Regions from separate parts of the Lelliottia nimipressuralis genome, predicted to be linked through region 1. Evidence: predicted binding sites of a transcription regulator. Region 1 holds the regulator's gene; each other region holds the start of a gene.
What was found. Region 1 encodes Fur, which represses iron uptake genes when iron is present. Its sites were predicted from a motif close to ATAATAATGAGAACNACTATCAA; they were not measured.
Positions count from the first base shown of each region.

Region 2: a site for Fur is predicted at 4,829-4,851, ahead of ACB496_RS12360 (TonB-dependent siderophore receptor). Genes of this name have one in related genera too.
Region 3: a site for Fur is predicted at 5,621-5,643, ahead of fes (enterochelin esterase). Genes of this name have one in related genera too.
Region 4: a site for Fur is predicted at 5,621-5,643, ahead of zupT (zinc transporter ZupT). Genes of this name have one in related genera too.

Region 1 covers NZ_CP167172.1:1,330,586-1,338,329, forward strand. Annotated here, with positions in the region: gene nagE (N-acetylglucosamine-specific PTS transporter subunit IIBC) at 1-1,559, shown strand, start outside; gene glnS (glutamine--tRNA ligase) at 1,739-3,406, shown strand; gene chiP (chitoporin ChiP) at 3,848-5,245, shown strand; gene chiQ (ChiQ/YbfN family lipoprotein) at 5,292-5,621, shown strand; gene fur (ferric iron uptake transcriptional regulator) at 5,728-6,174, opposite strand; gene fldA (flavodoxin FldA) at 6,469-6,999, opposite strand; gene ybfE (LexA regulated protein) at 7,157-7,444, opposite strand; gene ybfF (esterase) at 7,573-7,744, opposite strand, start outside.
Region 2 covers NZ_CP167172.1:2,592,902-2,600,645, reverse strand. Annotated here, with positions in the region: gene dadX (catabolic alanine racemase DadX) at 1-9, shown strand, start outside; gene ACB496_RS12385 (potassium/proton antiporter) at 51-1,787, opposite strand; gene ldcA (muramoyltetrapeptide carboxypeptidase) at 1,885-2,799, opposite strand; gene emtA (membrane-bound lytic murein transglycosylase EmtA) at 2,911-3,522, shown strand; gene ACB496_RS12370 (flagellar brake protein) at 3,559-4,290, opposite strand; gene ACB496_RS12365 (GlsB/YeaQ/YmgE family stress response membrane protein) at 4,498-4,752, shown strand; gene ACB496_RS12360 (TonB-dependent siderophore receptor) at 4,871-6,973, shown strand; gene ACB496_RS12355 (alpha,alpha-trehalase) at 7,034-7,744, opposite strand, start outside.
Region 3 covers NZ_CP167172.1:1,222,869-1,230,612, reverse strand. Annotated here, with positions in the region: gene fepC (iron-enterobactin ABC transporter ATP-binding protein) at 1-189, shown strand, start outside; gene entF (enterobactin non-ribosomal peptide synthetase EntF) at 238-4,113, opposite strand; gene ACB496_RS05685 (MbtH family protein) at 4,110-4,322, opposite strand; gene fes (enterochelin esterase) at 4,359-5,564, opposite strand; gene ACB496_RS05675 (TonB-dependent siderophore receptor) at 5,821-7,744, shown strand, end outside.
Region 4 covers NZ_CP167172.1:3,950,285-3,958,028, reverse strand. Annotated here, with positions in the region: gene glnE (bifunctional [glutamate--ammonia ligase]-adenylyl-L-tyrosine phosphorylase/[glutamate--ammonia-ligase] adenylyltransferase) at 1-1,753, shown strand, start outside; gene hldE (bifunctional D-glycero-beta-D-manno-heptose-7-phosphate kinase/D-glycero-beta-D-manno-heptose 1-phosphate adenylyltransferase HldE) at 1,794-3,224, shown strand; gene ubiK (ubiquinone biosynthesis accessory factor UbiK) at 3,362-3,655, opposite strand; FMN riboswitch at 3,893-4,043, shown strand; gene ribB (3,4-dihydroxy-2-butanone-4-phosphate synthase) at 4,149-4,802, shown strand; gene zupT (zinc transporter ZupT) at 4,835-5,608, opposite strand; gene ygiD (4,5-DOPA dioxygenase extradiol) at 5,805-6,593, shown strand; gene ACB496_RS18850 (glutathionylspermidine synthase family protein) at 6,684-7,744, opposite strand, start outside.

The DNA of each region.
Region 1 (7,744 bases):
GTCTGGTGCCGATTCTGACCTCCTTCGTGATGATCGCCGTGGCGTTCATTCTGATGTACGTCTGGCCGGTGATCTTCGACGGTCTGGTGAACTTCGGTGAACACATTCAGAAACTCGGCTCTGCAGGGGCGGGTATCTACGCGTTCTTCAACCGTCTGCTGATTCCGGTCGGTCTGCACCACGCGCTGAACTCTGTGTTCTGGTTTGACGTTGCAGGTATTAACGATATCCCTAACTTCCTCGGCGGCGCACAGTCCATCGAAGCAGGTAAAGCGGTTGTCGGTATCACCGGTCGTTACCAGGCGGGCTTCTTCCCGATTATGATGTTCGGTCTGCCGGGTGCAGCGCTGGCCATCTACCACTGCGCACGTCCAGAGAACAAAGCAAAAGTTCTGGGTATCATGATGGCGGGCGCATTCGCGGCCTTCTTCACAGGTATCACCGAGCCGCTGGAATTCTCCTTCATGTTCGTGGCACCGGTTCTGTACGTGATCCACGCAGTGCTGACCGGTATCTCCGTATTCATCGCCGCATCAATGCACTGGATTGCAGGCTTCGGCTTCAGTGCGGGTCTGGTGGATATGGTTCTCTCTTCCCGTAACCCGCTGGCCACGCACTGGTGGATGCTGATCCCTCAGGGTCTGGTGTTCTTCGTGATTTACTACGTGGTGTTCCGCTTCACTATCACCAAATTCAACCTGATGACTCCGGGTCGCGAACTGGCTGTTGCCGGTAGCGAAGCAGATGGTCAGGACGTGAATGTGAGCGGTGACAAAGAGCAGGATGTTGCAGGTCTGGCGCGTCAGTACATCGCCGCTGTGGGCGGTTCTGACAACCTGACCGGTATCGACGCCTGTATCACGCGTCTGCGCCTCAGCGTCAAAGATTCTTCTCTGGTTAACGAAGCACTGGCAAAACGTCTCGGCGCATCCGGTGTGATTCGTCTGAACAAAACCAGCGTGCAGATTATCGTGGGCTTCGTGGCAGAAAAAATCGCTAATGCCATGAAAACCACTGGCCCGGTAGCCGCTTCAGAAGCTGCACCTGTCGCCGCTGCCCCCGCTGCTGCTAAACCGCAGGCTGTTCCTAATGCCACCACCATCGCCGCGCTGGTCTCTCCAGTCACCGGTGAAGTGGTTGCCCTGGAGCAGGTTCCTGATGAAGCGTTCGCCAGCAAAGCTGTCGGCGACGGCGTAGCCGTGAAGCCAACGGAAAAAACCGTGGTCTCTCCAGCAGCCGGTACCATCGTGAAAATCTTCAACACGAACCATGCGTTCTGCCTCGAAACCGAGAAAGGCGCTGAGATCGTGGTCCACATGGGTATCGACACCGTTGCCCTGGGCGGTAAAGGCTTCACGCGTCTGGTCGAAGAGGGTGCCGAAGTGGTGGCAGGTCAGCCGATTCTGGAAATGGATCTGGACTTCCTGAACGCCAATGCACGCTCCATGATCAGCCCGGTTGTTTGCAGCAATATCGACGACTTTAGCGGTCTGGTTCTCCAGGCGAAAGGTCAGGTTGTTGCCGGTCAAACGCCACTGTATGAGATTAAAGGCAAGTAATCGCTCCTGAGTAGAGTCATGCCTTAAGCGGCGGGGGATATCCTCCGCCGCTTTTTTTTGCAGCAATCCTCCCCAATATTCACTTCAAAGCCGTTTTTTGCATAACTAAAGGTTGTCACTACGTCCTGCTTATAAGATCATATGCCGTTATACGTTGTTTACGCTTTGAGGAATCCACGATGAGTGAGGCTGAAGCCCGCCCGAGTAACTTTATTCGCCAGATCATCGATGAAGATCTGGCCAGTGGTAAGCACACCACAGTTCATACCCGTTTCCCGCCGGAGCCAAACGGCTACCTGCATATTGGGCATGCGAAATCTATCTGTCTGAACTTCGGCATTGCGCAAGATTACCAGGGCCAGTGCAACCTGCGTTTCGATGACACCAACCCGGTAAAAGAAGACATCGAATACGTTGAGTCCATTAAGAACGACGTGCAATGGTTAGGCTTCAGCTGGTCTGGCGATATCTGCTACTCCTCGGACTACTTTGATCAGCTGCACGCTTACGCGATTGAACTGATCAACAAAGGCCTAGCCTATGTTGATGAGCTGTCTGCAGATGAAATCCGCGAATACCGTGGCTCGCTGACTGCGCCGGGCAAAAACAGCCCGTTCCGCGATCGCAGCGTCGAAGAGAACCTCGCACTGTTCGAAAAAATGCGTGCCGGTGGCTTCGAGGAAGGTAAAGCCTGTCTGCGTGCGAAAATCGATATGGCATCTCCGTTCATCGTGATGCGCGATCCGGTGCTCTACCGCATTAAATTTGCCGAACACCATCAGACCGGCAACAAGTGGTGCATCTACCCGATGTACGACTTCACCCACTGTATCAGCGATGCGCTGGAAGGCATTACGCACTCTCTGTGTACGCTGGAATTCCAGGACAACCGTCGTCTGTACGACTGGGTACTGGATAACATCACCATTCCTGTGCATCCGCGTCAGTACGAGTTCTCTCGTCTGAATCTTGAGTACACCGTGATGTCCAAGCGTAAGCTGAACCTGCTGGTGACCGACAAGCACGTTGAAGGCTGGGATGACCCGCGTATGCCGACCATCTCCGGTCTGCGTCGTCGCGGCTACACGGCGGCCTCTATTCGCGAGTTCATCAAACGTATCGGCGTGACCAAGCAGGACAACACCATTGAGATGGCCTCTCTGGAGTCCTGTATTCGCGAAGATCTGAACGAAAACGCCCCGCGCGCAATGGCGGTTATCGATCCCGTTAAACTGGTCATCGAAAACTACCCGCAGGGTGAAAGCGAGCAGGTCACTATGCCTAACCATCCGAGCAAGCCGGAAATGGGCAGCCGTGAAGTGCCGTTCAGCGCGGAGATCTGGATCGATCGCGCCGACTTCCGTGAAGAAGCGAACAAGCAGTACAAACGTCTGGTGCTGGGCAAAGAAGTTCGCCTGCGCAACGCGTACGTGATCAAAGCTGAGCGCGTAGAAAAAGACGCGGAAGGCAACATCACGACCATCTTCTGCACTTACGACGCCGAGACCCTGAGCAAGGATCCGGCGGACGGACGCAAAGTGAAGGGCGTCATTCACTGGGTCAGCGCGGCACACGCACTGCCGGTTGAAATTCGTCTTTACGATCGTCTGTTCAGCGTTCCTAATCCAGGCGCAGCAGAGGATTTCCTGGCGACCATCAACCAGGAATCATTGGTCATCAAACAGGGCTATGCAGAACCTTCCCTGAAAACAGCCGAAGCAGGCAAAGCATATCAGTTCGAGCGTGAAGGTTACTTCTGCCTCGACAGCCGTTATGCAACCGCTACCAAACTGGTGTTTAACCGTACCGTCGGTTTGCGTGACACCTGGGCCAAGATTGGCGAGTAAGCCTGGTCAATGAGAGACAAACGCCGCATAACGCGGCGTTTTTTTTGCTTATCGATCATGCTTTTACTTTTCGCGTCTATTTTTAACATTAAAATTACACGTCAATGAGCTGCTACTTATTTTTTTTAATAAAGTTTCGCGTAACGTGAAATAAGCGAAATTAAAGTATGTAAGCGCTATCAATTATCATTACCTACTGAATTTAACCATTTTTTTCTGATTAAGCCTTGTCCCGAGTGATATGTTTCAAATCACTACCAATTATGTGCACTTCGTCATAATCCTGCATTTTGCCCACTGAAAAGCGTTGATAATTCGCGTCACGAAAAATAGTCTAAAGGCGGTAGTTAATTCGAGGGTATTACAGACTACCCCTGACCATTTGGTCTTTTAGATTTTTCGCCGTTTAAGGCGCTTTTATTCGTCAAAGAGGAACAATCTATGCGTACGTTCAGTGGCAAACGTAGTGCGCTGGCGCTGGCTATCGCCGGTGTGACAGCAGTGTCGGGATTTATCGCGGCTCCGCAGGCTCAGGCAGCAGGCTTTATTGATGATTCAACGCTAACGGGCGGTATCTATTACTGGCAACGTGAGCGTGACCGTAAAGACGTCACCGAAGACAAATATAAAACTAACCTTTCTCACTCCACCTGGAACGCCAACCTGGATTTCCAGTCCGGTTATGCCGCTGATATGTTTGGCCTGGATATTGCCGCGTTTACTGCCATTGAAATGGCGGAAAACGGCGATAGCGCACACCCGAACGAAATCGCATTCTCCTCCAGTAATAAAGCTTACAAAGAAGACTGGTCGGGCGATAAGAGCGGTATCAGCCTGTATAAAGCGGCGGCCAAATTTAAATACGGTCCGGTATGGGCGCGCGGCGGTTATATTCAGCCAACCGGCCAGACTCTGTTAGCTCCGCACTGGAGCTTTATGCCGGGTACTTACCAGGGCGCAGAAGCCGGGGCGAACTTTGATTATGGCGACGCTGGTGCGTTGAGCTTCTCGTACATGTGGACCAACGAGTACAAAGCGCCGTGGCACATCGAGATGGACAAGTTCTACCAGAACGATAAAAAGACGCGGGTGGAATATCTGCACTCACTCGGCGCGAAATATGACTTCAAAAATGATCTGGTACTGGAAGCGGCATTCGGTCAGGCAGAAGGTTACGTCGATCAGTACTTCGCCAAAGCCAGCTACAAATTCGATATCGTTGGCGGCCCGCTGACCACCAGCTATCAGTTCTACGGTACGCGCGACAAAGTCAGCGATGGCGGCGTAAACGATCTGTATGACGGCACCGCATGGCTGCAGGCTCTGACCTTCGGCTACAAAATTGGTCAGGTAGATTTGCGACTCGAAGGAACTTACGTTAAAGCGGAAGGGCAGCAGGGCTACTTCCTGCAGCGTATGACGCCAACGTACGCCTCGTCTAACGGTCGTCTGGATATCTGGTGGGATAACCGTTCTGACTTCAACGCCGACGGCGAAAAAGCGCTCTTCTTCGGCGCGATGTATGACCTTAAAAACTGGAATCTGCCGGGCTGGGCGGTGGGCGCATCTTACGCCTACGCATGGGACGCGAAGCCAGCTGACATGGCGACGCCAGATGCCTACTACGATCCAAACTATCGTCTGAAAGAGTCTTCATACAGCCTGGATGCAATGTATACCCTGCAGGATGGTCGCGCCAAAGGCACCATGTTCAAACTGCACTTCACGCAATACGACAACCACTCCGATATTCCGAGCTACTCGGGCGGTTACGGCAACATCTTCCAGGATGAGCGTGACGTGAAATTCATGGTTATCGCACCTTTCACCATCTTCTGATGAACGATCTGGCGGGATCACTCCCGCCGGAATGGAGACCGACATGTTGAAGAAAATCGCATTCGTTGCTGTGCTGGCCGCAGGGCTGACCGCCTGCGCGCAACCTCAGGCGCAGAAAGAAGACTCTCGCCTGAAAGAGGCTTACAGCACCTGCATTAACACCGCTGAAGGCTCGCCGGAAAAAATCGAAGCCTGTCAGAGCGTACTGACGGTGCTGAAGAAAGAGAAAGCCCATGAGCAGTTCGCGACGCAGGAAAACATCCGCGTGATGGATTACCAGGCCTGCATTCAGGCGCGTAAAACCGGTAACGATCAGGAAGTGGCAAAACGTTGCGATCAGATCTGGAAAGAGATCCGCAGTAACAACGCACAGTAATTCGTTGTATTCAGCGCCCGGCCGCGAAAGCTTGCCGGGCGTTTTTGCATTTATTGCAGGCAAAAAAAAAGCCAACCGTCAGGTTGGCTCAGAGTTTGTAACACGATTATTTGGTATCGTGTGCATGCTCGTTTTCGCGGCAATCGCCTTCAGCACAATGACCATACAGGTACAGGCTATGGTTGGTCAGACGGATGCCATGTCGGGTGGCGATTTCACGTTGACGTGCTTCGATGGAGTCATCGCTGAATTCAATCACCTTGCCACAGTCGAGGCAGATCAGGTGATCGTGATGATGCTGTTGCGTCAGTTCAAAAACGGATTTACCGCCTTCGAAATTATGGCGGGTGACAATCCCGGCGTCATCGAACTGGTTCAGAACGCGGTATACGGTCGCCAGTCCAATCTCTTCGCCCATGTCGATCAGACGTTTGTATAAGTCTTCCGCACTGACGTGATGGTTGTCCGGCCCTTGCAGAACTTCCAGGATTTTTAAACGAGGAAGCGTAACTTTCAGGCCAGCCTTCTTTAATGCGGTATTGTTGTCAGTCATGCGGAATCTGTCCTGTTGCTAAACGATTCACTTCCTTAGAAGAAGTGACAGAAAATGCAGTTGGGATAATGCGTCTCATTATAGAACTGCCATGCCTAAATGAAAACTGCAAGTCTCAAGCAAAGTATGCTTATAAAAACGTGGTATCACCAACAAACTTGTTGGATGGCATCCACTTTAACCCGGGGACATTGTACAGGTATGAACACGAAAGTTAAAAATTTGTAGCAATTATTTTAATCGGTATTATCTATCAATGAGGTGCAACGTAGTCAGTTGCACCTCATCACTGCATTACGCGTTCAGGATGTCGTCGAGGTGCAGCTCTTCGCGGATCTGTTTTACCCACTTGTCGACGCGCTCAGCGGTCAGTTCTGGCTGACGGTCTTCGTCGATAGCCAGGCCAACAAAGTGGTCGTCATCCGCCAGGCCTTTAGAAGCTTCGAAATGATAACCCGCCGTTGGCCAGTGACCGACGATTGCCGCGCCGCGCGGTTCAATGATGTCGCGGATGGTGCCCAATGCATCACAGAAGTATTCCGCGTAGTCTTCCTGGTCGCCGCAGCCGAAGAGGGCAACGAGTTTACCGTTGAAATCCACTTCTTCCAGCGTCGGGAAGAAATCATCCCAGTCACACTGTGCTTCGCCGTAGTACCAGGTTGGAATGCCAAGCAGCAGAATATCGTAACCTTCGAGATCCTCTTTGCTGCTCTTAGCAATGTCATGTACGTCGGCAACGTCTTTACCAAGCTGTTTTTGAATGTTTTTTGCGATGTTTTCGGTATTACCGGTATCGCTGCCGAAGAAAATGCCGATGATTGCCATGAGTGAAATAACCTCTTGAAACTTAATGGTATGGTGGCGCAAATTGTCCACGGATAAGGGCAATCATAGCAGAACAGGGAAGTCTGCGGAAACAGCTATCACGCGGGACTGCACTCTGTGCTACATGAAAGGGACAATTGAGGGGATTTTCAGACGATCACCTGGTGCTGCGCCATGCCTGAAGCTGTGCCATCAGCATCTCTTCAATCAGCTCGCTGCGGCTGATCTCGCGGGCATCGGCCAGTTCACTTAAGGCGTCGGCGGCCTCCGCGTTGAGTTTCAGCTCGACGCGTTTAAGCCCACGACTTTTGTCGCGTTTCAGCTGATTGCGCTTATTGATGCGCAACTGTTCATCACGCGAAAGCGGATTGGTTTTTGGTCGTCCCGGTCGACGTTCAGTCGCGAACAGATCTAGTGTCGTGCGGTCCGTTTGTTCTTTGGCCATGATTCAGAAACTTCGGGGAAAACGAGCGGCCCTGCTATTGCCGGGGCGATGAGCGCGACATCATACATCACGGATACCTGCACGCCAACGACTGGTAGCCTGCGGGCAACCGGTCGCTGGCTTTTTAATCAAATCGCTTTATCAGAGAGATAGCGACGGATCGCCCGCAGCACGGCTTCGGGTTTTTCAGCGTGAACCCAGTGCCCGGCTCCGGCGATCACATGCGCACGCGCCTGTGGGAATTGCGCCAGCAGCGTATCGCGATAGGCATCGGTGACGTACGGAGAATTGCCGCCGCGA
Region 2 (7,744 bases), 1.3 Mb from region 1:
ACAGTGTAACGTTAAAATACCGGGTGGCGTTGCTGCCACCCGGCAAAACATTATTCTGAACCCTCATCCTCCATCGGACGCACGCCCACCTTCCGTACTGCGTTATCCTCTTTCTCGGCCACCGTCCAGATCATCCCGGCAAACTCCACCTGGTCGCCCACGACCGGCGCGGCACCCAGCAGCTGCTGCACGATTTCACCCAGCGTCTGCTGTTTATCGCGATACTCCAGCCCCTCGTCGAGGCCGTAAATCAGCGCCACGTCGGCAAATTTGGCGTTCGCTTCCAGAATAAAATCACCGAAGAACCGCTGATCCAGCGCCACGGGCGGTGACTGGCTGAACAGCTTCCCGAGGGCAGGCAAATCGGTCTCACGACCAATGACGCAGAGAATATCGCCCTCGCGCAGGCGAGTGCTGCCCGTCGGGTGCAGCAGAGCGTTATCGCGAAACAGCGCGGCAATCCGCGTTTCCGTCGGCATATGCAGGTCGCGCAGCGACGCGCCCACGCACCATTTATCGGCGCTCAGCTGGTAGACAAACTGCTCCCACGGGTTTTCCGGATGAATATCCAGCCCCACGCGCGAAACGGGCAGGCCAACCGGTGGCACCACCACTTTGGCTTTTTTCGCCGCCCAGCCGAGGGACGTACCCTGGAACAGCAGCGACACCAGCACCACGAAGAACGCGACATTGAAGAACAGCCGTGAATTATCCAGCCCCGCCATCATCGGGAAGACCGCCAGAATGATCGGCACCGCCCCGCGCAGGCCCACCCAACTGATAAAAATACGCTCGCGCAGGTTAAACCCACGGAACGGCAACAGCCCGGCAAACACCGACAGCGGACGGGCGAAGAAGATCATCCATGCCGAGAGGAGCAGCGCCGGAATGGCAATCGGCAGCAGATCGGACGGCGTCACCAGCAGCCCCAGCACCAGGAACATGCCGATTTGCGCCAGCCAGGCCAGACCGTCGAAGTTTTGCAAAATGGCGTGGCGGTTGCGAATCGGGCGATTTCCCAGCAGAAAGCCACAGAGATAAACGGCGAGAATACCGCTGCCGTCCATCGCCGTTGTCAGGGCGAAAATCAGAATACCGCCGCTAAGCGCCAGCAAAGGGTACAGCCCGGCGGGCAGGGAGATGCGGTTAATCATCTGCTGCAACAGATAGCCGCCGGAAAGGCCGATGATAATCCCGAGGCCAAACTGCTGGAGAATATGCCAGGCAAACATCCAGCTCAGGCCGGATTCGTGCTGCTGGATCATCTCAATCAGGGTGATGGTCAGGAACACCGCCATCGGGTCGTTGCTGCCGGATTCAATCTCCAGCGTCGAGCCGACACGCTCGTTCAGCCCTTTGCCGCCGAGGAGGGAGAACACCGCCGCCGCATCCGTCGAGCCGACAATCGCGCCAATCAGCAATCCTTCCATGATATTCAGATGAAACAGCCAGGCGGCCATCATACCGGTCAGGCCGGAGGTGATCAGCACGCCGACGGTTGCCAGCGACAGGGCTGGGCCTAAGGCGACGCGAAACGAGCTGGCCTGGGTGCGCATCCCGCCGTCCAGCAAAATCACTGCCAGCGCGAGGTTACTCACCATGTAGGCGAAGGGATAATTATCGAATGGAATCCCGCCGACGCCATCGATGCCCGCGAGCATGCCGATGGCCAGGAAGATAACAAGGATAGGTATGCCGAGACGCGATGAAAATGAACTTAATAAAATACTGCAGGTTACTAATACGGAACCCAGAATGAAAAGACTGATTATCGCTGCGGCATCCAATGTTGTCTTACTCCCACCTCAATGTTGTTGCTGATAATAAAACCCTATCATATTAACGACAAAAACAGCGTTTTATTGAGGTGGTTAAACCGCTTTTTTATGCCTTTAAGACAGGATGACCGCGCAGGGTTAACCGGCTGCCCGCCTGCGAGTGCCAAAGCGTCGCCTGAGCGCCCAGCGGCAGGGTGACGGTTTGCTGCTCATGGCCAAACGCCAGCCCGTCGATCACCGGAATGTCGAGGCGCGAGCGCAGGTAATCGATCATGGTTTCCAGCGTATAACCCGCATCGTAATCGTTCGGCGTTGCACCGCTGAAGCTGCCTAACACAACCGCGCGCTGACGCCCGAGAATACCGGCGTGCATCAGCTGCAACAGCATGCGCTCGACGCGGAACGGATGCTCGTTGATATCCTCCAGCACCAGAATGCCGTTCTCAATTTGCGGCAGCCACGGCGTGCCGATAAGCGACACCAGCATCGCCAGATTGCCGCCCCACAGCTGGCCTTCGCACTCACACTGCGGGCCGTTGCCCTGCCACTCCACGCTGTACGTCGGATTTTTCAAGGCGCGCCAGAAATGTTCCTCGGTAAAACGGTTCAACTCCGGTGCGCCGAAATTCCCCGCCAGCATCGGCCCGCTAAAGGTGATGACGTTATGCAGGGCCAGCAGGCCGAGCTGAATCACGGTGAAATCGCTGTGACCGCAGATCAGCAGCGGGTCCTGCTGCTGGCGTCGGGCAAGCCCGGCCCAGTCGATGGTCTCCAGCAAACGGCTCGCGCCATACCCGCCGCGCACCGCCAGAATAATCTGGTTTTCGCCTTCGAGGGTGACCAGGTCGTTGATATCAGCCACTCTTTGCTGCTCAGTCCCGGCAAAACGCTGCAGACGGCGGGGGATGACTGTCTGATTATCCACCTGATGGCCGGATGCCTCTAAACGCGTTACGCCAAGCCGGGCGGCGTCCTGATTAATGCAGTAGCCGGACGGGGCAACAAGATGAAACTGAGACATGGCAAATCCTTGCTGAATGAGAAACTAAATGCCTATATCATGCCGCCTGTATGCGGTCTGCTTCAAGGGGCGGATGCGTAACCGCGATGATCGGCTATAAGGATAGATGACGTGAAATTGAGATGGTTTGCTTTTTTGATTGTATTGCTGGCGGGCTGTAGTTCAAAACAGGATTATCAAAATCCGCCGTGGAACCCGGAAGTCCCTGTCAAACGTGCAATGCAGTGGATGCCGATCAGCGAAAAGGCCGGGAAAGCGTGGGGCGTCAGTCCGCGACTGGTGACGGCCATTATTGCAGTCGAGTCCGGCGGCAACCCGACGCTGGTCAGCAAATCAAATGCAGTGGGCTTAATGCAATTGAAAGCCTCCACCGCCGGGCGTGAAGTCTACCGCTACATGGGCTGGAGCGGGCAGCCGTCCACCAGCGAGCTGAAAAACCCGGAGCGTAATATCTCCATGGGTACCGCATATCTGAGCATTCTGGAGCACGGTGTGCTAAAAGGCATCGAAGATCCCGAAGTGATGCAATATGCGCTGGTGGTGTCGTATGTGAACGGGGCGGGGGCGCTGCTGCGAACCTTCTCGTCGGATCGCAAAAAGGCCATCAATGAGATCAACGGCATGGACAAAGACGAGTTCTTTGAGCATGTGGTGAACAACCATCCGGCACCACAGGCTCCACGCTACATCTGGAAAGTTCAGAAAGCGATGGACGCCATGTAATGCCCTGGCCGGGCAGCGAGATGCTGTCCGGCGCCTTCAGAGAACCTTATTCGCGCGTTCTCGCGCTTCTCGCTCTAACGAGAAGATAATACGTTGAAGCTCCCTTTCGGCCCCAGGCCCGACATTCAGAAAGCGAAAACTGAGTCGTGGTGTGGTGATGGTCTCATTTTTGCTGTCCACCACTTTGCGTTCGCTAATGGCAATCAGTTGCGCATCGAAATAAAAACGCCCCCAGCCGCCCATATCCAGTTCGATTTGTGAAAAACGCATCCCTTCCACCAGTCCGTCCGGTCTTGGTGTGTCCATCAGCGCGCCCATCCCGCCGAGCGACAGGTCGAACAGGCGAAAGCGAATTTCTTTCTTGTCCGGCATTCTGGCCTTACAAAAATAGGAAGGATGCAGCGGGGCGTTAATCCGAAAATATTCCCGACGCTGGACAAACCACAGGCTCTCCGGCAGCGGGGTGATAAAAGCGGGCAGATTGAGATAATCACCTTGTTCCACATGAGGCAGGACAAACTCAACCTTTGCCCCTTTGGTTTCCGCCATCACAGAAAGATTTTTTGCGCGCAGTACCGCCCGGTTTTCATACTCCTGGCTACCGAGGTCGATGACCAGACGCTCCGGAGTGGCTTCCAGAATCTTACTGATAAACTGGTTCGACGCCCAGCTGATGCGCACCGGCACTTCGCCCTTGTGCAGGTCGCGTAATACCCCTAATACAGCCAGCGGATTTTGCTTCAGGAACTGCTCACTGTAATTACTCACGCCGAATGGCTCCTCGGTTGTCTGACGGACTGTCCCTGAAGTATCGGCAATGGGCGTCAGAACTTAATACAAACCGGTGATTTTTTTTCAAAAATGAGAGGGAATTAAGTCGGTGAGAAAAAACGGTTTTAGCGCGGTGACCTATACTTAAGTCACTTGCGCGAAACATTTTCAGCGCATGCATTTCATCTGCAAGAGGGCATCGCTATGGGTATTATCGCCTGGATTGTTTTTGGTCTTATCGCCGGCGTGATCGCAAAATTCATTATGCCGGGGCGTGATGGTGGCGGCTTCATTCTGACCTGCGTGCTGGGGGTTATCGGTGCGGTTGTCGGCGGCTGGCTGGCGACCATGTTTGGCGTCGGCGGCAGCGTCAGCGGATTTAACCTGCACAGCTTCCTGGTGGCGGTGGTCGGTGCCATCGTCGTCCTTGCGATTTTCAGACTGCTCAGACGCACATAAACCGCTAAAAACGCAAACGGCTCTCCCTGAGGGCCGTTTTTTTTGTCCGCATATTGCTTTGTTAATCGAAATGAGAATAATTGTCGTTCTTTATATCATCTAATAATAAGACGACACTATGAACACCTCGCGTTTTGCAGTATGTGCGTTGGCAGGCGCGGTCACACTGGCGTTGCAGACTTGCGCGTTTGCGGAAGAATCAACCATTCTCGTGACCGGATCGGAACAGGGCAGTCAGCTACCTGAGTGGACGAACAGTGCCACCAAATCAGCCGTTGCCGAGAGTAAAACCCCACAGGTCATCAACACTATTTCCGCCACGGAGATCGAACAGCGTCACGCGAATTCGGTCAACGAAATCCTGCGCTATGCGCCGGGCGTGTCGACGGAAGTGCGCGGCAATACCTCCTATATGAGTGAATATAAGATCCGCGGATTCACCGTCGAGCAGGAGTATTACAACGGTCTGCAACTGCCCTACAATGTCACCGGGAACACCAAAGCGCGCATCGATCCGCTGCTGATCGAGAGTGTGGACATCCTCAAAGGCCCCGCCTCTGTGCTGTACGGTGGCGGCTCGCCGGGCGGGCTGGTCAATATTCAGGGCAAAAAGCCGCAAAAAACCGCGCAAACGGAAGTGGGCTTCAACACCGGGACGCGCAATCTGAAAGAGGGCTATCTCGATTCCACCGGGCAGATTGCCGACAGCGACTGGGACTATCGTCTGCTGGGCAAAGCGACGGAAGGCGACGATCAGCCGCACACCACGCGCACGGAAAACTACCTGGTGGCACCGTCCGTGACCTGGCAGCCAGACAGCAAAACGCGTCTGACCCTTGATGCGCTCGCGCAAAACAGCCCGAGCCTGACGCCGTCCAACCCGCTTCCGCTTTCGTATCTGCGTTCCAAATATGCCGATCGCCGCGATTATGCAGGCGACGAATGGAGCGGCTTCAAACAGCGCCAGTGGATGCTGGGCTACAGCTTTGAACACCAGTTTGATAGCGGCTGGGGCTTCAGTCAGAAAGCGCGCTACTTCGACGTGGATACGCACCAGCGCAGTATCTACTCCACAGGGCCAGGCGCAAACGTGTACGAGCTAAACCGCTTTGCTTACACCACCGACGAAGACCTGCAGAGTTTCAACATGGACAACCAGGTCACCAAAACGCTGGAACTGGGCGACTGGAAGCACCATTTGCTGGCAGGCTTCGACTACCAGAAGCTCAATTCCCACTTCCACTATCGCTATGCGGCAAATACGCCGGGTATCGATATGCGTTACCCGGACTACACGCAGGTCAACGACGGTTCGCTCGGTCTCTACACCGCGCAGAAAAATCGCCTGAGCTATCAGCAAAACGGGTACTACCTGCAGGATCAGATCGAATTCGGCGGGCTGAATCTGCTCGGCAGCCTGCGCTACGACGACTATCGCTCCGTCACCACCGACTATCTGCAAAACGGTGACAAAGCCTGGGTATCGCAGGATCGCGTCACTAAACGTCTGGGGGCGTTGTACGCCTTTGAAAACGGTATCTCGCCGTTTATCAGCTACTCCGAAGGCTTTGCGCCCGTTTCACCGCAGGGCACGCTGACCGCTAAAGACGTCAAGCCAACCACCAGTAAACAGGTGGAGGGCGGGGTGAAATACCTGCTGGAAGAGTACGCGACCACCTTTACCGCGTCGGTGTTTAACATTCGCCAGAAAAATGTGGTCACGACCGATCCGGGCTTCCTGAACTATCGTCAGACCGGTGAAGTGGAATCGAAAGGGGCGGAGTTGTCTGCCGTCAGTCGTCCGACGGATAACCTGACGCTGATCGCCAATTACGCCTACACCCACGCGATCAACACGGAAGATGACAAATACCAGGGGAAACGCCCGACGCAAGTGCCGGAAAACGCCTTTAACTTGTGGGGAGACTATACCTTCGACAGCACGCCGCTGAGAGGGCTGAACCTCGGCGCAGGCGCACGCTACACCGGGCCGATGGAGATCGCGCCGACCAACGATCAGGGTAAACTGGGCGGCACGACGCAGTACGATCTCGCCGCCTCTTACCAGATGGGTGAAGTTCTGCCGTCGCTGGCCGGGCTGACCCTGAAAGCCAGCGCGCAGAACATCACCAACAAAGAGACGTTTACCTGCTACGACGCGACAAACTGCTGGATTGGCCGCGATCGCACGGTTCAGGTGGGGGCGAGCTACAGCTTCTGATTTTCCTCTGATGTCTCACCCTCTCTTGCGTGAGAGGGTGAGAGCACCAGCCGCACAATCCTACTGCGCGGCACTCTTCTGCACAGGCGCCACATCATCGTTCGCCGCAGGCTGAGTCGCCGGCAGGCTGTCGCACGGTTTCTCTTTCGGACAGACTAAATCGAGCATTTTCAGCGTCACGCCGTTGGTCCAGCCGAAACCGTCCTGCAACGGATACTCACCGCCGCCTCCGCCGGTGCCGGTGGTCGACACATCATATTTCTCTACCAGCTTCTGCTCGCGGTCGTAGGTATGCTGCACGTTCGTCAGGAAGCGCCAGGTGACATCCATCGCCACTTTCTTATGACCGTAGTTTTGCAGCCCTTCGGCCGCCACCCACTGCAATGGTGCCCAGCCGTTTGGCGCGTCCCATTGCTGGCCGCTGTTGATGGTGGTGGTAGTCACGCCACCCGGTTTCAACAGGCGTGACGCGGTGGCACTCGCCACTTTATCGGCCCGCTCTTTAGAGGCGGCGTTGACATACAGCGGGAACAGGGCGGCGGCAGTCAGCTGATTACGTACCTTTTTGCTCTTCAGATCGTAATCGGCGTACCAGCCCTCTTTGTCGTTCCACAGGTGGCTCTCGATCGCTTTTTGTCGCGCGTTGGCCAGGGTTTCATAGCGGTTTGCGCGCTCGGTATCACCCGATTCCTGGCTGGCCTTGGCGAGCAATTTTTCCATTTTGAACAGCAGGGCGTTCAAATCTACCGGCACAATGCTGGTGGTACGAAT
Region 3 (7,744 bases), 110 kb from region 1:
AACCAGGCGTGCCGCTACGCCACGCACCTGATTGCGCTTCGCGACGGGAAGATTGTGGCACAAGGTGCGCCGAAAGAGATTGTCACGCCGGAGCTTATCGAGCGGATTTACGGCATGCGCTGCATGATTATTGACGATCCGGTGGCGGGTACGCCGCTGGTGGTACCGTTGGGGAAACGCGCGGTCTGACGCCTCTCATTTCTGCCCTCTCCCTGAGAAGAGGGCAGAAACCTGTGCTTACCCTAAAATGCCCTTCAACACCGGCCCAATCTGCTCAAACGCCTGCGGAGAGATAATATCCACGTGGGCGCAATCCTGGCGATAGACCTCCAGCTCACCCACCCACGGGGCCCACGCCTGCTGCGGGTCCATGGTGCGCGTGCGTTCGGCGACAAACAGCGTCGCTTTGCCGTCAAAGCGTGAACTGTGGGCCGTGGTCAGGAGTCGCACCGCATCGGCGTAGTTCCCTTCGATAGCGCTAAACAGCTCGCCGGACGCCTGCCCCTGCTGGGCCGCCATGAACGCTTCGCGCTCGCGTTCGATCTCGGCCAGCACTTCCGGGTCCAGCCCGTTAGCCTCTTTTTCCGCCCAGTTTTGCGTTTCCGGCGGCCAGGTATCCAGCAGGCCGAGGAACGCTACCGCTTCGCCCTGCTCACGCAGACGTGCCGCGATACCCTGTGCAAGCGTTCCGCCGAGCGAGTACCCGAACAGATAATAGGGTCCCTTCGGCTGCTGGGTGCGTAGCGTCTGCAGATGATGTTCGATCACCGCATCGAGCGTCGCGCCCTGCGCCATCGGGCCATCTGGCCTTGGCGACTGGATACCGGTAATTGACCAGCGCGGGCTGAGGTAGCGCGCCAGCACGCTGAACTGCCAGGCAAAACCGGACGCCGGATGGAAGCAGAACAGCGTCGGGCCCGTACTTTGGCGCAGCGGAAGGAGGGTTTCGTACCCCAGACGCTGAGCCTGCTCGTCGCTGATGGTCGACTCCAGCAGCGTGCTGAGCTGATTAACCGTCGAGGCGACCATAATCTGCCCCGGCGTAACTTTGCGGGAGAACGCACGACTGAGCTGCGCCGCGAGACGCATCGCCAGCAGCGAGTGGCCGCCGAGGGCAAAGAAATCCGCTTCGATATCATTTACTTCGCAGCCGAGCAGCGCGGAGAACGCCTGCGCCACCGCCATTTCGGTGTCCGATTCCGGCGCGCGGCCCGAGGCTTTGCTGGTTAACTCCGGCAGCGGCAGTGCTTTGCAGTCGAGCTTCCCGTTGGCGCTCAGGGGCAGTTCGCTGATTTGCAGCAGCACCACCGGCACCATGTGCGGCGGAAGCTGCGCTTTCAGTGCATCGAGCAGCGCATCGCGATCCAGCGGCAGGCCGGATTCGGAAACGACGTAACCCACCAGCTGACGCGCATCGCCGCCCGTGGCGGCCGCCTGATTAAAGACACAGGCATGGGCCACCGCCTGCGCCACGTCAGGCAGCGCCTGCATCGCGCGGTCGATTTCACCCAGCTCAATACGCTGGCCGCGAATTTTTAGCTGATCGTCGCTACGCCCGAGGTATTCCACCGCGCCGTTGTCCAGCCAGCGGGCGACATCACCGGTGCGATACATCCGCTCGCCCGGCGCAAAAGGATCGGCGATAAAGCGGCTGGCGGTCAGATCCGGACGGCCCAGATAGCCCTGCGCCAGCTGGATGCCCGTCAGATAGAGATCGCCCGCCACCCCGAACGGCACCGGGCGCATCATGGCGTCCAGAATCCGCAGGCCGGTATTCCACACCGGGAAACCAATCGGCACGCTGTTGCCTGACACCGCCGCCAGCGCGTCGCCAAAGGCTGGATACCAGCTCACGTCCACTGCCGCTTCCGTCGGGCCATAGAGGTTATGCAGCGGCGCGTGCGTGAGCACTTCCCACTCGCGGCACAGATCTGTCGGCAGCGCTTCCCCGCTGCAGAACACCTGCTTCAGACTCGCGCAACAGCGTGCATTTTCCGGCGTTAACGAGGCAACAAATGCCGCCAGCATCGACGGCACAAAGTGCGTGGTGGTCACGCCGTAGTGGGCGAAGAAGTGCTGCATCGCCAGCGGATCGCGGTGGGCGTCCGGTTCGGCCATCACCAGTTTTGCCCCAGCAATAAATGGCCACCAGAACTCCCACACGGAGACGTCAAAGCTGCACGGCGTTTTCTGTGCGACCACATCCTGCGCGTCCAGCGGGTAGTGGTTTTGCATCCAAAGCAGGCGGTTAACGATGGCGGTTTGCCCGACCATCACCCCTTTCGGACGTCCGGTCGAACCGGAGGTGAAAATAATATAGGCGGTCTGTTCCGGCGTGCTCAGATTCAGCGGTTCACTGCCGTTCGCAGGCAGCAGCGCGTCGTAGCACAGGCTATCAAGGCCCGGCACGTCGCTAAAGCGCGGAAGCTGATCGTCGGTGGTGATGAGCAGCGATGGGCGCGCATCTTCCAGCATCATCCGCAGGCGGTCGTCGGGATAACCCGTATCGAGCGGCAGCCAGGCGGCTCCGGCCTCGACAATCCCATGCAGCGCCAGAGTCAGGAACACCGAACGCGGCAATGCCACCGCCACGCTGTCACCGGGTTTAACCCCGCGTTCACGCAGCAGCGTCGCCAGCGCGATGACCTGCTCGCGCATCTGACGATAGCTCAGCGCATGGTGGGCATCCGCCAGCGCCGGGGCGTCCGGCGTTTTGCGCGCCTGTTCTGCCACCAGCGCACTCAGGGTGGTCGCCTTGAGCATCACGCCTGTATCGTTGATCTGCGCCAGCTGCTGATACTCCGCTTCCGAGACGGTTTCCGCCTCGCCGCAGCCGAGTGCTGGATTGGCGGCAAACTGCGCCAGCAGCGCATTCAGGCGCGCCACGTGGCGGCTGAGCGTTGCCTGGTCATAGCGCTGTTTGTTCGCCAGAATTTCAATGCTCAAACCGCCCTGCTCGTCCGGGAACAGCGCCAGTTCGAGATCGTTCACCGGGCCGGTCGCCAGCGTATGGGTGACAGCCTCAACGCCATCAATATCCAGCTGATAATCAAAGACCTTCACGTTCAGCACCGGGCCAAACAGCGCTTCGTCTCCTGCGACACGACCGCTGTCGCGCACAATCTGCTCGGCGTCGTAACGCTGATGGCGGCGCATCTTTTTCAGCTGATTCGCCAGGCGCAGGGCCAGCTCCGGCAACGTGTCCTGCGGGTTAATGTTGACCGCCATCGGCAGCACGTTCAGCACCGGGCCGGTGGCGGTGAGCGCCGCCGATCCCATGCGACGCATAAAGATAAAGCCCGCCGCGTAGTCCATGCGTCCGGTTAAACGCCCGAGCCACAGGGCCACCAGTGCGAGGGCCAGATCCGTGCGCTGCACCTGCGGGCAGGAGGCCGTCAGTTGGCTGAATGCGCGACGATCGGCGACCAGCTTCAGGCGTAAAATATCGGTCGTGGCAGCACGCCCCGGCAACGGCACGGGGGAGAGCGAAACAGGCGGCGGTAGCTGTTTACGCTGCTCGGCCCAGAATGCGCCGTCGCGCTGAAAAGCGTCGCTGTCGCGATAGCGCTGATACTCTTCCACCACCTCGGCAAAAGGTGTGAACGGCGTGGGCGGTGTAGGCTCGCCTTTCGACCAGGCCGCGTAAATGGCGGCAATCTGGCGGGTAATCGCCGGGAAACTGAAGCCATCAACCACTAAGTGGTGATAGCGCTGATACCAGTACCAGCGGTGATTATCGACCTGAATCAGGCACTGAAACGCCAGCGGTTGGCCGCTCTCGACGCGCAGGTTTTGCTGAAGATCAGCCTCCATCAGCGCCACGGCGGCGGCATGGGGATCGGCGCTGTCGCGCAGATCGACCCGTTGCGGCTCGGCGAACGTCATGGCGTCATCGATCCACTGCCACACTTCGCCGTTGTCTTCGCTAAAGCGCGTGCGCAGCGTGTCGGCCTGCATCATGCCTTCGACAATCGCTTTCGCCAGCAGCGGCGCGTTAATTTCGCCTTTCAGTTCAACGTAGTGCGCCACGCTCCAGGCATTAGGCAGCGTGGAGAGCTGTTCTGCCATCCAGATACCCGGCTGGGCGGCCACGAGAGGAAGATGCGTGCTCATACGTTCTCCTCGGCAAAAAAGGACGGGATCAGCGTCTGCCAGTTTTCTGCCAGCCAGTGCTGGCAGGCCTCCTGGGATTGCGGGGCGCACACTTCACGCCAGCCCGCAGGCTGTGCGCACTGCGCGGGCCACAGGCTGTACTGACCGTTTTCGTTTTGCAACACAGAGAACTGCCCTTGCGGATTGTCGAAGGGATTACTGAATTCCATACCAAACTCCTGTCGAAAAAAATCGCCTGCCTGGCGTTAGTGAATGAGTGGCTGCCAGAGGGTGATAAGCCCCTGCGTCAGCCCGCCACGCCAGCAAAGCGCATCATGTCCGCCGTCAACCTGACGCCAGAAAATCGACTGCTGTGTGTGTTGTAGTTGGGCGTAAATGGCCTGATTGGCCCGGAAAATCAGCGGCTCGCGCTGGCCCGCCTCAAGAACGATGCGAAGGTTTTGCGCGGATTTTTCACCCGCTTTGAGTTGTTCAATAAGCAGCCCGTCCTGCTGCGCGCCGCGATGCGGCCACCAGTAGGAACCCGACTGGCTGAGCACGCAGCCAAAACGCTGCGGCCAGTTAAGCCCCGCGTACAGAGAGGACAGGCCGCCAAAACTTTGCCCGGCGACGACCGTGTGGTCAACTCGCGCGCTGAACGGCGCGATGGCGTGAATCTGCGGGAGTAATTCTTCCTGCACCGCCAGCCAGAAATCGGGGTTGCAGGGCAGCTCGCGGCTGCGATGGGCGGTGTCGATCACATCAATGAGCACGTAGACCGCAGGAGGCAGTTGCCCCTCGTTTGTGAGCGCCGTCAGGGCAGGCCAGACGGGCATACTTTCGGCCCAAAACTGGCCGTCGAGAAGAATTGCCAGCGGACGCTCGGCTGCGCTCTCCTCGCCCGTGGTGAAGATCCACACCCGGCGCGCATTCCCCAGACGCGAGCTGTGCCACTGAATGCAGTGCGGCGCAGAAAACGGCGTTTCGGGATGATTCCATCCAGGCTGAACGGGCGCATTCGGCATCTCCAGCGCCGACACCGGATGGCCGCGTCCGCCGCGCCAGCTCTGGGCATTCAGCGGATCGGCAATCGCATTTGGCAGCAGTTTGCGCCAGCCCTCACGCAGCGCCATGCGATCGGGCGCGTCGGCGGTGAAGACGGTTTGGTCGAAATCCTGGGCATTATCGGAGGGAATAAAACAGTAGCTGCCGCGCCACTCAGGGCTGAATTCCCCCTGCCACTGCCAGACGTCGGTGTCGGGAAGGCGCGTGAGCGACTGGGGACGCGCATTTTGATGGTGATCCGTGACGCCAGTGATGTAGATCCACACCCGCTGCACCGTCGAGGTTAGTTGCGTTCCGCCGGGATCGCGCCACCAGAAAGTGACACGATAATTATCCCCTTCGCGGACCGCTTCCGGCCCTTTTTTTGACTGCCACCAGGCATCACTTCCCGTTGTTAGCGCCGTCACCCGTTTAACCTCATGTTTTTCGCGTCTTTTTTGTTATATGACAAAAATTATTGATAATATTATTGATAACTATTTGCATTTGCAATAGCGTAGTGCCCGCGCTGTGGGAAGCGCGCTCATAAAATAACCATGCCACGCATTGTGTGCGCTCGAGGACAGGGCTGCTTACGCAACGTGCCGGTGATAATTCATGCCGCCTCCTCTCCCGTTAGGGAATGGAGCCAAGGGGACGCGGCAACGAAAAGCAGGACGTACAATGAATAAGAAGATTCACTCCCTGGCCTTGCTGGTCAATCTGGGGATTTACGGCGTGGCCATGCCAGCCATGGCAGACGACAAAACCACCAGCAGTGCCGCGCACGAAGATACTATGGTGATCACCGCCGCCGAGCAAAACCTGCAGGCGCCGGGCGTTTCAACCATCACGGCTGATGAAATTCGTAAAAATCCTCCCGCTCGCGACGTGGCCGAAATCATTCGTACCATGCCAGGCGTTAACCTGACCGGTAACTCTACCAGCGGTCAGCGCGGTAACAACCGCCAGATTGATATTCGTGGCATGGGCCCGGAAAACACCCTGATTCTGATCGACGGCAAACCCGTCACCAGCCGTAACTCCATCCGTCTCGGCTGGCGCGGCGAGCGTGATACGCGCGGCGACACCGGCTGGGTACCGCCTGAGATGATCGAGCGCATCGAAGTCATTCGTGGCCCGGCGGCCGCGCGCTACGGTAACGGCGCAGCGGGCGGCGTAGTGAACATCATCACCAAGAAATTCGACAACCAGTGGCATGGTTCGTGGAACACCTATCTGAACGCGCCGGAGCATAAAGACGAAGGCTCCACCAAGCGCACCAACTTCAGCCTGAGCGGCCCGCTGGGCGGCGATTTCAGCTTCCGTATGTTCGGTAATCTGGACAAAACCCAGGCCGACGCATGGGATATCAACCAGGGCCATCAGTCCGACCGTACCGGAATGTATGCCGATACCCTGCCGGCCGGTCGTGAAGGCGTGGAAAACAAAGATATCAACGGCGTGGTGCGCTGGGACTTCGCGCCAATGCAGTCCCTGGAATTTGAAGCGGGCTACAGCCGCCAGAATAACCTCTACGCGGGCGATACCCAGAACACCAACAACGACAACAGCTCGAACGGGCTGGTGAAGAAGAATTACGGCAAAGAGACCAACCGTATTTACCGCCAGAACTGGGCGGTGACCTGGAACGGCGGCTGGGATAACGGCGTGACCACCAGCAACTGGGCGCAATACGAGCACACCCGTAACTCGCGTCTAGGCGAAGGGCTGGCGGGCGGTCTGGAAGGGCTGTTCAACAGCGACAAATTTACCGATACGGATCTCTCCGACGTCACCCTGCACAGCGAAGTTAACCTGCCGTTCGATTTCCTGGTCAACCAGAACCTGACTCTGGGGACCGAGTGGAACCAGCAGCGCATGAAGGATTACGCCTCTAACTCTCAGACCCAGCAGGGCGGCGCGATCCCTGGCATGAGCGACGATCGTAGCCCGTACTCGAAGGCGGAGATCTTCTCCCTGTTCGCCGAAAACAACATGGAGCTGACCGACAGCACCATGCTGACCCCGGCGCTGCGCTTCGATCATCACACTATCGTGGGCAACAACTGGAGCCCGTCCCTGAACCTGTCGCAAGGTCTGGGGGATGATTTCACGCTGAAGATGGGTATCGCCCGTGCGTATAAAGCGCCGAGCCTGTACCAGACCAACCCGAACTACCTGCTCTACAGCAAAGGCCAGGGCTGCTACGCCAGCGGCGACGGCGTCGGCTGTTACATGATGGGTAACGACGATCTGAAAGCCGAAACCAGCATCAACAAAGAAATTGGCCTCGAGTGGAAACGCGACGGCTGGCTGGCGGGTGCAACCTGGTTCCGTAACGACTATCGCGACAAAATCGAAGCGGGCTATGCGCCAATCGGCCAGACCTCTACCGGCAAAGTCTCCACCGATATTTACCAGTGGGAAAACGTGCCGAAAGCCGTCGTAGAAGGGCTGGAAGGCTCCTTAAACGTGCCGGTGACGGATGCGGTCAACTGGACCAACAACATCACCTACATGCTGCAAAGTAAGAACAAAGAGACCGGCGATCGTCTGTCGATCATCCCGGAGTACACGCTGAACTCAACCCTGAGCTGGCAGGTAC
Region 4 (7,744 bases), 2.1 Mb from region 1:
TCTGCACGATGCCTATCTTTATCTGCGTCGCCTCGAAAACCTGCTGCAAAGCATCAATGACGAACAGACCCAGACGCTGCCGGGCGACGATCTGAACCGCGCGCGGCTGGCCTGGGGCATGCGCGTTGACGACTGGCAGGGGCTGACGGAGACGCTGGACGCCCATATGGCGGGCGTTCGACGCATCTTTAACGATTTGATTGGCGATGACGAGAGCGAATCGCCGGACGATACGCTGTCCGAACACTGGCGCGAGCTGTGGCAGGATGCGCTGCAGGAAGATGACACCACGCCGGTATTGGCCCATTTGAGCGACGACGACCGCCATCGTGTGGTGGCGCTGATCGCCGATTTCCGCATGGAGATGAACAAGCGCGCCATCGGCCCGCGCGGGCGACAGGTGCTCGACCACCTGATGCCGCACCTGCTGAGCAACGTCTGCTCGCGGGCGGATGCGCCGATCCCGTTGTCGCGCCTGACGCCGCTGCTCACCGGCATCATCACCCGCACGACCTATCTTGAGCTGCTGAGTGAATTCCCCGGTGCGCTCAAACATTTAATTTCCCTCTGCGCCGCGTCGCCGATGGTGGCGAGCAAACTGGCACGCTATCCGCTGCTGCTGGATGAGCTGCTTGATCCTAACACCCTCTATCAACCGACAGCGATGGATGCGTATCGCGACGAACTGCGTCAGTATCTGCTGCGCGTGCCGGAAGAGGACGAAGAGCAACAGCTCGAAGCGCTGCGTCAGTTTAAACAGGCGCAGATGCTGCGCGTGGCGGCGGCCGATATCGCGGGCACCCTGCCGGTGATGAAAGTCAGCGACCATTTAACCTGGCTGGCGGAAGCGATCATCGACGCGGTAGTCCAGCAGGCCTGGAGCCAAATGGTCGTGCGCTACGGTCAGCCAAAACATCTGGCGGATCGTGAAGGACGGGGTTTTGCCGTGGTCGGCTACGGCAAACTGGGCGGCTGGGAGCTGGGCTACAGCTCCGATCTGGATTTAATTTTCCTGCACGATTGCCCGGTGGATGTCATGACCGATGGCGATCGCGAAATCGACGGGCGTCAGTTCTACCTGCGTCTGGCGCAGCGCATTATGCACCTCTTCAGCACCCGCACCTCCTCCGGGATTTTGTACGAAGTGGATGCGCGCCTGCGCCCGTCTGGCGCGGCGGGGATGCTGGTCACGTCCACCGAATCGTTTGCGGATTATCAGCAAAACGAAGCCTGGACGTGGGAGCATCAGGCGCTGGTGCGTGCCCGTGTGGTGTACGGCGATCCGCAGTTGAAAACGCAGTTCGACGCCATTCGCCGTGATGTGCTTACCGCAACGCGTGAGGGCCAAACCCTGCAAACCGAAGTTCGGGAGATGCGTGAGAAGATGCGCGCCCATCTCGGCAACAAGCATCGCGATCGCTTTGATATCAAAGCCGATGAGGGCGGGATCACCGATATCGAGTTTATTACTCAGTATCTGGTGCTTCGTCATGCGCACGACAAGCCGAAGCTGACGCGCTGGTCTGATAACGTGCGCATTCTGGAACTGCTGGCGCAAAACGACATTATGGATGAGCAAGAAGCGCAGGCGTTGACCCACGCCTACACCACGCTTCGCGATGAATTGCATCATCTGGCGTTACAGGAACAGCCGGGCCATGTGGCGGCTGAATGTTTCAGCATTGAGCGAGAACGCGTTCGAACCAGCTGGCAGAAGTGGCTGGTGGAACCGTGCGTAACAAAACAAGTGTGATATTATCGCGCGCAAATTGTGAATCTTTCTGGAGTCAGGAATGAAAGTAACACTGCCAGAGTTTGAACGTGCTGGAGTTATGGTTGTCGGTGATGTGATGCTGGACCGCTACTGGTACGGGCCGACAAGCCGCATCTCCCCGGAAGCACCGGTCCCGGTCGTCAAGGTCGATACCATTGAAGAGCGTCCCGGCGGCGCGGCAAACGTGGCGATGAATATCGCTTCTCTCGGCGCGCATTCGCGTCTGGTAGGGCTGACCGGCATTGACGATGCGGCACGCGCGCTCAGCAAAACGCTGGCCGACGTGAACGTGAAGTGTGATTTCGTTTCTGTGCCAACGCATCCAACCATCACCAAACTGCGCGTGCTGTCCCGCAACCAGCAGCTGATCCGCCTCGACTTTGAAGAAGGTTTTGAGGGTGTTGATCCTGAGCCGCTGCACGAGCGTATCGCGCAGGCGCTGGGCAATATTGGCGCACTGGTGCTGTCTGACTACGCCAAAGGTGCGCTCGCCAGCGTACAGCAGATGATTCAGCTGGCGCGTAAAGCGGGTGTGCCGGTGCTGATCGACCCGAAAGGGACCGATTTTGAACGCTATCGCGGCGCGACGCTGCTGACGCCAAACCTCTCCGAATTTGAAGCGGTGGCGGGCAAATGCAAAAACGAAGAAGAGATCGTGGAGCGCGGGATGAAAATCATCGCCGATTTCGACTTCTCCGCGCTGCTGGTGACCCGCTCTGAGCAGGGTATGACGCTGCTGCAGCCGGGCAAAGCGCCGCTGCATATGCCGACGCAGGCGCAGGAAGTGTACGACGTGACCGGTGCAGGCGATACGGTGATTGGCGTGCTGGCGGCGACGCTGGCGGCGGGCAATTCACTGGAAGAGGCTTGCTACTTTGCGAATGCAGCGGCGGGCGTCGTGGTCGGTAAGCTGGGGACGTCTACCGTTTCGCCTATCGAGCTGGAAAATGCGGTACGCGGACGTGCGGATACCGGTTTTGGTGTGATGAGCGAAGACGAGCTGAAAACTGCGGTGGCTGCGGCGCGCAAGCGCGGCGAGAAAGTGGTCATGACCAACGGCGTCTTCGACATTCTGCACGCCGGCCACGTTTCGTATCTGGCGAATGCGCGTAAGCTTGGCGATCGTCTGATTGTCGCGGTGAACAGCGATGCGTCTACCAAACGTCTGAAGGGCGAAACGCGTCCGGTGAACCCACTGGAGCAGCGCATGATTGTGCTCGGCGCGCTGGAAGCGGTCGACTGGGTGGTCTCTTTTGAAGAAGACACGCCACAGCGTCTGATTGCTGGCATTCTGCCGGATCTGCTGGTGAAGGGCGGCGACTATAAGCCGGAGCAGATTGCGGGGAGTGAAGAGGTCTGGGCCAACGGCGGCGAAGTGATGGTGCTCAATTTTGAGGACGGGTGTTCCACCACCAACATCATTAAGAAGATCCAGAAAGACAGCCAGTAAAATGGGATTGGTGCGGGCTGATGCTCTCACTTAATCTTCTCCACAGTGAGAGTGCAAATACAAAAAACGGCAACTGAGGTTGCCGTTTTGTTTTCCGATTTGCAGGCCGGGTAAGGCGCAGGCGCCACCCGGCTTTTTTATGCTTCGTCGACGGGCGGAATCGCCGGTGCCGGTTTCACTTCTGCGGGCTGGCTGCGGTTTTCCAGCTCGGTCAGGCGTTGCTCCAGCAGCGCCAGCTTTTCACGGGTGCGCAGCAGCACTTGCGTCTGCACGTCGAACTCTTCACGGCTCACCAGATCAAGACGCGTCAGCTGCGACTGCAGCACCTGGCGGATTTTCTTCTCGACGTCATCGCCAAACTCACGAATACCTTTCGGCATAGATTCATGAACCTGACGGGCAATTTGTTCAATTTTTTTCGGGTCAATCATGGTCGTTTCCCTTGATCAGAAGGTGTTAGCGAACATTGTAGCGCGTTACCCGCGATCTTTTGCACAAAATCATTTGCGATGCGGTAAGCGTGAAATCCACCCAAAGTCACGTTAACGATGTGAACGGGGTTGGAGGGGGCCGCCAACGCCCAGGCAATTTGGATGATGAAATGCAAATCCAGAATTGTTTGATGCTTATGCATTGCCCAGCATAATCAATAGCGTTATAGTTATCTCGCTTATTCTCAGGGCGGGGCGAAATTCCCCACCGGCGGTAAATCAGCCTTGCGCTGAAAGCCCGCGAGCGCTTTGGGTGAAAACTCAAAGGTCAGCAGATCCGGTGTAATTCCGGAGCCGACGGTTAGAGTCCGGATGGGAGAGAGTAACGATCAAGCCGGGCAAGGCCCGCTCACGTTATTTTTTTACCGCTTACGCGGTGCTCCTAAGACTGCCCTGATTCTGGTAACCATAATTTTAATGAGGTTTTTTTACCATGAATCAGACGCTACTTTCCGCTTTTGGCACCTCTACTGACCGTGTAGAGCTTGCTCTTACCGCACTCCGTGAACATCGCGGTGTGATGGTTCTCGATGATGAAGACCGTGAAAACGAAGGCGATATGATTTTCGCCGCTGAAACCATGACCGTTGAACAGATGGCGCTGACCATTCGTCACGGCAGTGGCATCGTGTGTCTTTGTCTGACCGACGAACGTCGTAAACAGCTCGATCTGCCGATGATGGTCGAAAACAACACCAGCGCATTCGGTACCGGTTTTACCGTGACCATCGAAGCCGCGCACGGTGTGACCACCGGCGTTTCTGCTGCTGACCGCCTGACGACCGTGCGTGCCGCCACCGCGGATAATGCTAAGCCATCAGACCTGAACCGTCCTGGCCACGTTTTCCCACTGCGCGCGCAGCCGGGCGGCGTGTTGACGCGTGGTGGCCACACTGAAGCGACCATCGATCTGGTGACGCTGGCAGGCTTTAAATCTGCGGGTGTGCTGTGTGAACTGACCAACGATGACGGCACCATGGCGCGTGCGCCAGAGTGCATCGAGTTTGCGAAGAAACACAATATGGCTGTGGTGACCATCGAAGATCTGGTGGCCTACCGCCAGGCACATGAACGTAAAGCCAGCTAAATAAAAAACGCCGGGTTATCCCGGCGTTTTTTTTATCCAATTCCTGCTGTTTGTAGTAGTACCAGACTTAATCCCATCACCGACATTCCACATAGCACGCCGTAGCTGGGGTTGTTGTTAGGGTCGATCTCTTTCGCCAGCGGCATCAGTTCGTCTACGGACAACGCGACCATAATCCCCGCCACCGCAGCCATAATTGCGGCCATTACCACCGGGGAGATCATGCTGCCCAGAATCAGCCACGCCAGCACGCCGCCTAATATCTCCGCCAGACCCGAAATCCCGGCCCAAAAGACCGCCGTGCGTTTTGAGCCTGTCGCAGCATAAACCGGGCCAGCGACGGCCAGTCCTTCAGGAATATTGTGCAACGCAACCGCCAGCGCAATCCCAAAGCCCAGCTCGAGGTTATTGCTCGCCGTCACGTAGGTGGCGACGCCTTCAGGGAAGTTGTGCAGACTGATGCCGAGAGTGAGCAAAATGGCCGTGCGTTTGATGTTGCCGTGCGACGGTTTGACGCTTTTCTGCATCAGATCCTGCGGATGCGCATGGGGTAACATCCGGTCGAGACCGAAATACCCCAGCAGGCCCACGACGAACATGCCGTAGCCGAGAACCGGCGACATCCCTTCGGTGCCGAGTGCCGCAGGCAGCATCTCCATCAGGGAGATCAGCAGCATAATCCCGGCGGCAAAGCCGAGAGAAAACGCCAGCACGCGGTTCGAAGGCTTCTGTCCGAGCACGCCAAGAATGGCACCGATGAAGGTGGCGGCACCCGCAAGTATCGTCAGAATCAAGGGTACTGACATTCAATGCTCCTTATGATAATGATTCTCATTAATGTTAATGACTAATCTGCTGCAAAGCGAGAGGGCATTCCCGGCTTTACATATTTCTTACATTCAAATTTTCTGAAGATCTTCATCACGCTTATCTGAGTTCTTGTTATGCAGATAGCGGGTAATGTAGTGACATTAAATAAACACCCTATGTAAGGATATCACCATGACTTCTTCTCGTATGCCAGCACTGTTTTTGGGCCACGGTAGTCCGATGAACGTTCTGGAAGATAACGTCTATACGCGTGCCTGGCGTCACCTGGGCGAGACGTTGCCGCGTCCGAAGGCCATCGTGGTGATCTCTGCACACTGGTTTACGCGCGGCACCGGCGTCACGGCCATGGAAGCACCGAAAACCATTCATGATTTTGGCGGCTTCCCGCAGGCGCTGTATGACACCCATTACCCTGCACCGGGTTCGCCAGCGTTGGCACAACAACTGGTGGAGCTGCTGGCGCCTGTTCCGGTGACGCTGGATAAAGAGGCCTGGGGCTTCGACCATGGCTCCTGGGGCGTGCTGATCAAAATGTATCCGGATGCCGATATCCCCATGGTGCAGCTGAGCATCGACAGCACCAAACCGGCGGCGTGGCATCTTGAGATCGGTCGCAAGCTGGCAAAACTGCGCGATGAAGGCATCATGCTGGTGGCGAGCGGTAACGTGGTGCACAACCTGCGCACGGCCCGCTGGCACGGTGAAAACACGCCATACCCATGGGCGACGTCGTTCAATGATTTTGTAAAAGCCAATCTCACCTGGCAAGGACCTGCGGAAGAACATCCGCTGGTGAACTATCTGGATCACGAGGGCGGTTCGCTCTCTAATCCAACGGCGGAGCACTTCTTGCCGCTGCTGTACGTGCTGGGCGCGTGGGACGGCAGTGAACCGGTGACCGTGCCGGTGGAGGGCATCGAGATGGGCAGTTTGAGTATGCTGTCGGTGCAAATTGGCTAACGAAAAGCCCGGTAGCGCTGCGCTTACCGGGCTTCAGGTTCATGCGATTTTGCAGGCCGGGTAAGGCGAAGCCACTACCCGGCAAATCCATCACTCCACAAAAATATGCGGATAGAAGCGCGACAGATCCTGGGTGATCAACGCGCGATCTTCGCGAATCCCAATCCCCGCAGGCTGATCGTTGATAAGCCAGCTGCCAATCAGCACATAGCTTTCGCCAAATTTCGGCAGCGGATAGAACTCCTGCACGATCATTCCTTCTTCGCCGTACGGGCCTTCGGCCGCTTCGAGGGTTTTACCGTTTTCAATAATGGAAACGTTCGCCCCTTCGCGGGAGAAGATCGGCTTAATGACGTATTTATCCATCGGCGGATAATCATCTTCGGCGAAATACGCCGGCAGCAGGTTAGGGTGGTTCGGGAACATCTCCCACAGCATCGGCAGCAGCGCTTTGTTAGAGATAATGCTCTTCCAGGCCGGTTCCAGCCAGCGCACGCCCGCGTCTTCCAGCTTGGTAGAGAACACTTCGCGCAGCATGTATTCCCACGGATAGAGCTTGAACAGATTGCTAATCACTTGGTCCTGCGTATCCGTAAACTGGCCGCGCTCGCCTAAACCGATATCTTCGATATACAGGAACTCAGTCGCCACTTCCGCTTCGGCTGCGCAGTCCTGCAGATATTGCACGGTCCCGCGATCTTCAACGGTATCGCGACAGCAGGCCAGATGCAGATAATTAAATCCGTGCTGCTCGCGCAGTTCAGCGAAGCGCTCGATCAATTTTTCCTGCAAGGAGTTGAACTGATCGCTGCCTTCCGGCAGGTTGCCCGCCGCCGCCTGATCTTCAAGCCAGATCCACTGGAAGAACGCCGCTTCGTACAGCGAGGTCGGTGTATCGGCGTTATTTTCCAGCAGCTTAGGATCGCCTACGCCGTCCCACGCCAGATCGAGGCGTGAATAGAGTGAAGGCTGGTGGGTCTGCCAGGCGTGACGTACAAAACCCCAGGTATGCTTTGGAATGCGGAATTTGGTCATCAGCTCATCGCTGGCAACCACCTTTTCCACCACCTTAAGGCACATCTGGTGCAGCTCGGCTGTCACCTCTTCCAGTTTTTCGACCTGGGCGAGGGTGAGCTTGTAATAGGCATCTT